DNA from 3 places in the Bacillus sp. GM2 genome. Region 2 is predicted to be linked to each of the others. Evidence: riboswitches for the same ligand, from Rfam matches in the RefSeq annotation. Region 2 holds a riboswitch; each other region holds the start of a gene.
What was found. A riboswitch is a leader RNA that binds a small molecule or an ion and turns the genes downstream of it on or off. The one in region 2 is predicted to bind thiamine pyrophosphate.
Positions count from the first base shown of each region.

Region 1: linked by a shared signal. The riboswitch ahead of tenA (thiaminase II) and the one ahead of tenA (thiaminase II) in region 2 are both predicted to bind thiamine pyrophosphate.
Region 3: linked by a shared signal. The riboswitch ahead of thiT (energy-coupled thiamine transporter ThiT) and the one ahead of tenA (thiaminase II) in region 2 are both predicted to bind thiamine pyrophosphate.

Region 1 is NZ_JBRKSZ010000007.1:2,287,417-2,290,696, forward strand. Features, by position in the region: gene tenI (thiazole tautomerase TenI) at 1-455, opposite strand, end outside; gene tenA (thiaminase II) at 430-1,131, opposite strand; TPP riboswitch at 1,215-1,323, opposite strand; gene ACVC9U_RS12705 (monovalent cation:proton antiporter family protein) at 1,383-3,227, opposite strand.
Region 2 is NZ_JBRKSZ010000008.1:1,138,811-1,142,090, forward strand. Features, by position in the region: gene aceA (isocitrate lyase) at 1-676, shown strand, start outside; gene ACVC9U_RS20440 (hypothetical protein) at 727-885, opposite strand; TPP riboswitch at 1,089-1,193, shown strand; gene tenA (thiaminase II) at 1,307-1,993, shown strand; gene ACVC9U_RS20450 (ECF transporter S component) at 1,990-2,589, shown strand; gene ACVC9U_RS20455 (ABC transporter ATP-binding protein) at 2,564-3,280, shown strand, end outside.
Region 3 is NZ_JBRKSZ010000007.1:417,901-421,180, forward strand. Features, by position in the region: gene ACVC9U_RS03055 (processed acidic surface protein) at 1-188, shown strand, start outside; gene ACVC9U_RS03060 (class D sortase) at 295-852, shown strand; gene thiT (energy-coupled thiamine transporter ThiT) at 893-1,477, opposite strand; TPP riboswitch at 1,589-1,688, opposite strand; gene ACVC9U_RS03070 (GntR family transcriptional regulator) at 1,851-2,951, shown strand.

The DNA of each region.
Region 1 (3,280 bases), on a different contig from region 2:
ATGACCGGAATGCTTACAGCCCTCTTCACTTCAGCCAGGCTGAGAGCCCCTCTTCCTTTGCGGCCCTTTTTACAGTCCGTTTCAAAAATGTGGCCGAACAGCACGTAATCTGCACCTTCAGTTTCAGCCTGAACCGCTTCTTCTGGCGAATGTACGGACTTTCCGATTTTCAAATGCGGAAAACGGCTCCTCACACTTTTGACGGAAAAGCCGTGTGAAGGCAGCTGCACCCGGTGAATGTGATGAAACAAAGCGATATCCACTCTGTCGTTGATGATAAGTTTCCGCTTATCAACCCCTTCTTCGGCCAGGCGGTCGATTAAACTTGATATTTCGCTTACTTTTTTTGACCTTTCCCTAATGTGGATAAAGTCAACGGCATTTTGAATCGAGATGATTTTTGCAGCTAGCTCTTCCACAGAGTGCTTGTCATCGGTGATCGCGTGCAGATGCAAGCTGATCCACCCCGCTTTTTGCCCAGCTTTCTTTTTGGTAGGCCATATCCCAGAAGCTGTATTCGTAGAAGCTGGAGATGACGAAGTTCTCCTTCATCTTCGCGCGCGTTTTCTCATCGGCGTTTTCAGCCAGCTCATCGAAGCGGTTGATCTGTTCCATCACATGTTCTCTAAACCAGTCGCCTCCGTATGTCGCGATCCATTCTTGATAAATCGCGCTGTCAGGCCTGCACGTTTTTAACGTTTCACCGACGTCATAATAAAGCCAATAGCAAGGAAGCAAAGCGGCCAGTATTTCCGCAAAGCTGCCGCTGACGACAGAACGGTACATATGCGATGTGTACGCATACGCTGTCGGCGACGGTTGAAACGACTCCAGTTCTTCCTTTGTGATTCCCAATAGATCGGTGAATTTCCTATGGAGCGACATCTCGGCTTCATATGTGCCTTTCGCGTGTTCAGCCATCCGGCTTGTCGTATATAAATCGTGAGCATATGCCGCACCAAAGGATTGGACTTTGGCAAAGTGGGTCAAATAGTAGGAATCCTGCATGACATAGTATTTAAATCGATCAACCGGAAGTGTGCCGTCTCCAATCCCTTGAATAAACGGATGGACAAAACTGCCTTCCCACCATTTTGCAGCGCTGTTTCGGCATTCTTCTGAAAACTTCATTTCGAGGCTCCTCCTTCGATTCTGAACATAAAAAAACCACTTTCCCGCAAGGAAAGTGGTTTGGAATTTGCATATATACATACTCAAATACCGTGCCACTTCCCTACGCAGGTTTGAACCTGTTCAGGTTATGAGGGTCTAAAAGTCACACTTTTATCTCAGCCCTTATCAAGGACTCCCCTAGTGGAAAACATTTCTTGTTCATTCAGTTTATACTTTTATCTTATCACGAATTGCAAAATGGTCAAGCATCAGTCTCCAAGCGTTTTTCTCAATTCCGCAATATATTCGCGCGAACCGGTGGCGATCAGCCTGTCACCCAATTGCAGCCTTGTATCCCCGTGGGGCACGATGCTGTCAACCCCGCGGAAAATCCGGACGAAGATGACATCTCCCGTAAACGGAAACTCCCTTAACAGGACACCGTCAAATCGCTCATTGCTCATATTGATCTGATACAGCGACGCATCCTGGTTCGTCAGGAGTTTCATAACGCCAGGCGCCTCGATAAGCGCGCGCAGCAGCGTTTTTGTTGAAAGCAGAATGGAGAATGTATCAATTCCGTTATCTTTCAGTCTGGATTCGGCGTCTGGAGAATCTGCGCTGGCGATAATTCTCGCGACTTTCTGCTCCTTCGCAAAAAGCGCGATCCCTGTATTGCGCTCTTCACTGCCTGTGGCGACGACGAGTATATCCGTTTGGAAAACACCGAATGATTGAAGCGTCTCGTATTCATAATCAGGCAAAACTTCAACATCAAACACCGGGTCCGCCAGCTTTTCTTCCTTTTTTTCCTGCCGGACATGCAGGATTCTGACGTGATAATCTTCCGGAGAAAGTTCGAGCGTGACCGGCAGCGTCATTTGATTTGCGCCGATAAAGGTGATCATCTTTTTCTCTTTTTCGTTTTCCGTTTTCGGCATTAATTTTTTAAAGCCGGTCGGTGTGATGATGCATGTAATGACAGCCACCAGAATCAGCGCGCCGGACATCTGCGCGTCAATGACGCCGATGCGCTCGCCGATCGTTGTCGCCGCGATCACCAAAGAAAGCGTGGAAGTCAGGAGAAAACCGGAAGCCAGCACGGTTTTCATGTCATACCACTTTTTCAAAAACAGCACCGGAATGACTTTGCTGATTAATAGAGCCACAAACAGAAGCGGGATCATCACTAAAATTTTCGGATTGCCAAACAGCGACCAAATGTCCAATTTGACGCCTGTCATCACAAAGAAGATCGGGATGAGGAATCCGTAGCCGAATGAATCGAGCTGCTGAACGAGCTCCTTGTTCGGTGAAAGCAGCGATACAAGCACCCCGGCTAAAAACGCGCCGAGTATGTTTTCTGCACCGAGCGACTCGGACAGCGCCACAAGTACGATGATCAGCGTAAATATCGCCCTTGTACCGATCTGGATCGTGCCTTTTGACAGCACTTCGACAAAAGGCCGCTTTTTAAATACCCTTCCGAACAGGTATAAAACGACGCCGGCGGCAAATAAGATCATCAGCAGCCACATATTGCTGTTTTCGTCGCCGTAGATTGAGGCGAACACTGCAAGCAGAATCATCGTGACAAGATCGGCAATAACGGCGACAAGCAAAATAATCTGGCCGATATTCGTCTTCATGAGACGCTCTTCCTTCAGCGTCGGAACGACAACCCCGAGCGAAATTGTCGAAATGATCAGCGTCATTAAAAAGGCGTTGTCAATAAATCCTGCCATGACAAAGCTGTAAGAAAGGCCGAGCGATAAAATAAAGACGGCAATAAAGATGACCGAAGCCGTTTTAAATGTATTCGGCGCTGCCTTTCCGCTCGGAAGCAGCTGCTTTTTCTTTCCTTTTTCAAATGCGGAAAAATCGATTTCAAGCCCGCTTAAAAACATTAAAAAGATAAATCCGAGCATCGATAAAGTTTCGAGCCATGTATCATGCTGGGCGACCAGATCGAACCCGCTTTTTCCGATAATAAGACCCATGATAATTTCAGCGACAACCACCGGTATGCTTAACCTGAAACGGTGCAGCAGGATGGGCGTTAAAAATGCGATAATCAGTACGACAACTAGAGATGAGACAGATGTGTGCTCCATAAACTGGTACCTCCTCTAAAACCGGTTTCCGGGTATGATTAGCGTTCCCTTTT
Region 2 (3,280 bases):
GCGTAATTTGATTGCCGCGCGTCTCGCCGCAGATGTGATGGGAGTCCCGACCATTCTTATTGCCCGCACGGACGCGAATGCGGCCGACCTGATCACAAGCGACGTCGATTCATATGATGCGCCGTTTTTGACCGGAGAACGAACAGCGGAAGGGTTCTTCAAAACAAAGCCGGGCCTTGATCAGGCGATTGCCAGAGGTTTGGCGTATGCGCCTTATGCCGATTTGATCTGGTGTGAAACGTCTGAGCCGAATATTGAAGAAGCCCGCCGGTTTGCACAGGCGATCCATGAAAAATTCCCGGGCAAACTGCTCGCCTACAACTGCTCCCCTTCGTTCAACTGGAAGGCCAAACTGGATGATAACACGATCTTGAACTTCCAGAAACAGCTCAGTGAAATGGGCTATAAATTTCAATTTGTCACACTGGCAGGCTTCCACGCCTTAAACCACGGCATGTTTGAATTGGCCCGCCAATATAAGCACCGCGGAATGGCGGCGTACTCTGATCTGCAGCAGGCCGAGTTTGCCAGCGAAGTCCACGGCTATACGGCGACAAGGCATCAGCGCGAAGTCGGAACGAGCTACTTTGATGAAGTCGCCCAGGTTGTGACAGGCGGGACTTCATCAACCACTGCACTGAAGGGATCGACTGAAGCGGAACAATTTCAATCATAAAAACGTAAAAAGCCGCCCAATCACGGGCGGCTTGCTTGTTGTCTATCAAGTTAGCAATTGACATCATTGGAAGGGGCGGTAAAAGGGTTTTCCCTAATAACAGTCAGTGTCTGATGATTCTTGTTGGTTCTTTTGGCCGGCCGGTTGTCTTTGCTGAAAGAATAGAACAAATACACAGCCATTGTCAAAATCAAGATAAACATCATCATAAATATCCCCTCCAAATGTTTTGTCTTCACTATATTAGACGAACAAGCCTGCAAAAAGGTTTCAGAAAATTAACATTTTTCCATAAATATTTTACCCGCTGCATCTTCTGTATGAAACCCGGCGGTTTTATACAAGAATAAAACTGAAAAACTCAGGTTGACATCATAATCATTGATGTGTAGAGTAAAAGTTAATGTAATAGGAAGTCCACTAGGGGAGCCGTAAGCCGGCTGAGACAAGAAGCGATCTTGGACCCTTTGAACCTGATCTAGTTCATACTAGCGTAGGGAAGTGGAGCCGGTGTCTTTATGATTTCATCATACAAAGGCCGCTCCATTTTGGGGCGGCTTTTTTGCGTATAAAGCGGCTCGCTCCCCCTGTGCCTTCCTTATAAAACCGATTGCTGAGGAGGCTATCTACATGAGTTTTTCTGCAGAACTGCGCCGCGAGGCAGACCCTATTTTTGAAGCCATTTTTGAGCATCCGTTTGTATTGGAGCTGGCGTCCGGGAGGCTGAAAAAGGAGCAGCTTATTCATTATGTGAAGCAAGATTACGAGTATTTGAACGCTTTTATTCAAATCTACGGAATTGCGATTTCCAAGTGTCAAAACCGGAAAGACATGGAGATGTTTCATGAGCAGATTTCGTTTGTATTAAACAGCGAAGTGCACCCGCACAACAACCTGTGCCGGGCCGCGGGGGTGGCGTATGAATCTCTGCAGGGCTATCCGCTTGCACCTTCTGCCCATCATTATATCCGCCATATGCTGACGGCGGCGCACGAAGGCACGCTGGGAGAGATATTAGCCGTCTTGCTGCCTTGTCCGTGGACATATTGGGAGATCGGAAAAAAATTGATGATGGACGTTCAGCCTGACCCGTCGCATCCATTTTATGACTGGATCTGTTTTTACGGAGACAGAACCGATTCGATCACGACAAAGTTTTGCGCCCGCCTGGATGAATGGGCCGAAACAGCGGGCAAGGCTGAAAAAGAAAAAATGAAGGAGCTCTTTTTGCAAAGCTGTCAGCTTGAATACGGCTTTTGGGAGATGGCTTATACGGTTGAAGATTGGCCTGTGGAAATGGAGGCGGTGAGACGATGAATTGGAACATGAAAGAAGTCGTGATGGCAGTGATCTTGTCTGTTGCATGCGGCGTCATTTACTTAGGATGGTCCACCTTGTGGATCCCTGTTTCAGCTATTGTCGGGCCCGTCGGAGCGAACTTTATGTTCGGCATTTGGGTGATCGCCAGCCCGATTGTCGCTTATATCATCCGTAAACCGGGTGCGGCGCTGATTGCCGAGACGGCGGCTGCGGCGGTCGAACTGCTGACTGGAAGCCACTTTGGGCTGTCAGCATTATTAATCGGTGTGTTCCAGGGAGCCGGTGCGGAAATCGCGTTTGCGATCTTTCGCTATAAGCGTTATAACTTGTTTACCCTTATGCTTTCCGGTGCGCTTGCCGCGGTCGGAAGCATGACATACAGCCTGATGGCGAACGGTTTTGCCTACTATACGACGCAAACGCTGATCTTGACGCTTATCATCCAAATCATCAGCGGCATTGTACTCGGCGGCTGGCTGGCAAAAGCCGTTGTCGAAGCGCTTGCGAAAACGGGAGTCCTGAACCAGTATGAGATCATGAAGGAACAGCGGAAGAAGGATGATGCCGATGCGTTCATTTCTCGGATGCAGTAACCTTTCCGTCCGTTTTTATCATCGTCCTGAAACAGTCCTGGACCGGGTCTCGCTGTCGATTGGGCAGGGCGAAAAATTGCTGATACTCGGTCCGAGCGGAAGCGGCAAATCGACGCTGTTGTCCGTGCTTTCCGGCATCATTCCTGAACATATCGAAGCTGAAGTCACAGGCGAAGTCAATCGCAGAAAGAGCGCCGGCGTTATGTTTCAGGATCCGGATTCGCAGTTTTGCATGCTTCATGTTGATGAAGAAATCGCTTTTAGCCTAGAAAACCGGTCCGTCTCCCGAAAAGATATGGACGGCATCATCTCGGAGCTGATGGAGCAAGTCGGCTTAAAGATAGATAAGAAAACGCCGATCGAAACCTTGTCAGGCGGGATGAAGCAGAGACTGGCATTAGCGTGCCTGCTCGCTCTGGAGCCTGAAGTGCTGTTTTTTGACGAGCCGACGGCGCAGCTGGACCCTGCCAGCCGGAAAGACATCTTTGCCTTGCTTCGTAACGTTTCCCGAAAAAGCGGACAGACGATGGTGTTCGTCGAACACGTGCTGGACGGCTGTATCGAGTGGATGGACCGCGTCATTCTTTTCAATGGAAAGGGACAGATCATCGCTGACGGAAAGCCGGAAGAAATCGTGAAACATTTTCAGCAGGAGATGAAAGCGGCGGGCATCTGGCAGCCGAAACTGTAC
Region 3 (3,280 bases), on a different contig from region 2:
CAGGGTCGAAAGTGAAGCAAACCCAAACGGCTGTTAAACACGACGCAAAGAAATCTCATGTGAAAAAGACGGTTAAAGGTGCAAAGCTTCCGAAAACGGCCGGGCATTACGCAGAATGGTCGATCTTTGGCGCCGTTCTGATGTTTGGCGGATTGTTTATGGTCAGAAGGCTTCGAAAAGCGGCTTAACATTTTACTTCCCATTCTAAGTCTGTATAGAATGGGAAGTTTTTATAAGGAGTGAAAGGAAATTAAGGCACATCGAAAAAAGATCATCTGGCTTGCAGCCATTGCGATGGTTGCGTGCGGCGCTTATTTTACAACAACGAATGTGTTCAAGCTGATGCACGGCTACGCTCTATTTTCATTTCAGCAGATGAAAGAAGAGGAAAAGCCTGAAAAACCTCCGATTCAGACGACGAAAAAAGAAAAGACGGCAATTGATCAAACATTTGAAACCGGGGAGAAAATCGGTGATCTTGTTATTCCGAAAATCAATGCAAGGCTTCCGATATATCACGGAACAGATGAAGACGAGCTGCAAAAAGGCGTGGGCCATTTCGCAGGATCCGTTCTGCCTGGAGAAGATGACAACTCGGTTTTATCAGGCCACCGGGATACGGTTTTCCGAAAACTCGGCCGAGTGGGGAAAGGCGATCAGTTAATTGTTGAAGCTTCCTACGGAACTTTTACATACAAAGTGAAAAAGGTCCGAATCGTGGATGCGGATGACCGGACGGTGATAGTTCCAAAGCCGAGAGCGACATTGACGGTTTCCACCTGCTATCCTTTTGACTTTATCGGTTCAGCACCGGAGCGGTATATATTGGTCGCAGATTTGATTAAAACATAAAAAACAGCGGAATCTCAGGCGAATCCGCTGTTTTTTTATGTTATCTCATGTTTGTTCTGTTTTCTAGAAGTCTTGGTGCGGTTAGCAGCAGTATACAAAGGACGATTGTGCAGACAATGAAAGACGGAAGCATATACGTTCCATTATATACCAATGAATAAATCCATACCGGAGTGCCTTTAGGCGCATAGTTTCCAAAAAAGACAGCGCCGCTGATGACATGTGCGAGAAATTTCAGTCCGCTTCCAAGAAGGACGGCCAGCATAACATAGGAAATGATCTTTCCTTTTTGTTTCTCAAATGAAGCATTTCGGATCGATCCGGCAAAAAAGCCGCCGATTCCCGCGGCCGTAGGCGCGATAAAGTAATCAAGAAGAAGCTGCAGAGGATGAACAACGTAAAATCCTCCAGTGACAAATTGAAGCAATCCGGCTAAAAACCCGGTCGCCAGCCCTGCCTTGAGCCCCCATCTAAAGGAGATCAGGAAGATCGGAATCATCATGACGGCGATTGAACCGCCTTGAGGCATTTTTAAAAACATTCCGGACACCATATCAAGTATAAGTGCTATTCCTGTCATAATCGCAATTTCAATCAGCTGTACAAGTTGTTTAGATTGATTCATCATAACCCTCACTTTTGATGAACAAAGGGATACTGGACTTCTTTCCCAATAAAAAAAGCAATGCGGGGAAGGAGTAGGACAGTTTTCCACGCACTGCTTTGGATGCAATTAGAAATGACTTTGCCACATTCCTACGCCAGCATTAACTAACAGGTTCGAAGGGTCAGAACGGTCGTTCACTCTCAGCCCGGAGGCTCCCCTTGTGGTCATCAAGTTATTTAGTTATATTCTACTATACTAAAAAAAGAAACGGACGACAAGCTAATTTTTCGAAAAACTTTTGCTGAAACCCTCCAATATGTAGCAAGGCAAACATCTTTTCCTTTATAATAGAACTTATTCGTACGTACAAGATCAGTAAAGGGTTGATCTGATGGGTGAACTTACAAAATACAGCATGGTGAAAAATAAAATTAAATCGTGGATATATGAAGGCAAAGTGAAGCCGGGCGAAAAAATTCATTCGGAAAACGAATTGATGAAAATATTTGGTGTAAGCAGGCATACGATCCGGCAAGCGATTGGCGACCTTGTTCATGAAGGGCTTTTATACAGAGAGCAGGGCTCAGGGACGTATTGCTCCCACCGTCTTCAGCTTTCTGAAAAAGGAAGGGAAAGAAATAAGATGATCGGGGTCATGACGACTTACCTTTCGGATTACATTTTTCCTTCTATTATAAGAGGAATCGAATCGTCCCTGTCCAGTGAAGGATACACCCTTGTCGTCGCGAGCACCAATAATGACAATGAAAAAGAAAAACAATGCCTTGTGAATATGCTTGACAAAAAAATTGCCGGGTTGATCGTGGAGCCGACGAAAACAGGAAGCTTTAACCCGAATTTAAGTTACTATTTGACGCTTGAACAACATCATATTCCGTATTTGATGATCAACCAATTTTATCAGGAGTTAAATCCGCCCCATTTCATTTTGGATGATGAACACGGCGGTTTTATCGCCACGGAGCATTTGATTAAGCTCGGCCATGAAAAAGTGTTCGGTTTCTTTAAACAGGACGATATGCAGGGCGCCAACCGGATGAAAGGATTTATCCGTGCTTTCAGAGAAAACGGCTTGTCGTTTTACCCTGAAATGGTCGTGACGTACACAACAGAGAACAAAAAACAAAAAACGATAGCTGAAACCAGGAAGCGGCTTTCTTCATCAGACCGTCCGACTGCTATATTCTGCTATAACGACGAGATCGCGCTTATGGTGTTGGATGTCGTGAGGGAATTCGGTTTGAAGGTGCCGGAAGACATATCGATTGTGGGATATGACGACTCACACTTGAGCGAGGCATCTGAAGTGAAGCTGACGTCAGTCACCCATCCGAAAATGCAGATGGGGATTGAGGCGGCAAGATGGATGATTGCCAAAGTTGAGGGACGCAACACGGATCAGCTTGAGCATTCCACCGTCTACAAACCTGAACTGGTTGTCAGACATTCGACCGCCAAGCTGAAAAGGTAGGCTGTATAAGCTTTATCCGCCAACCAGCGTGAATGAAAATATATCCTGTTAAAAAGCTCCGGAATGAGGAGCTTTTTATTCAAGTGAAAGCTGATAGCGGAGAGTTTAATGTCATCCTCGAAGCTTCGGCCCATGTGCAGCTTTAGCAAATCGATTTTTAAAGACCGCTGTATACCTTTATATAGAAGAAAGCGGTAAGGAGAAATAAATGGCGTCAATTGCCGGCTGGTCGAGATAATCAGGAATCATCGGAGTCAAAATCATTTGATTATTATTTTTTTAAAAAAGCTATTGTGTAAAACGAAAATAGATGTTATATTTGTATCCGC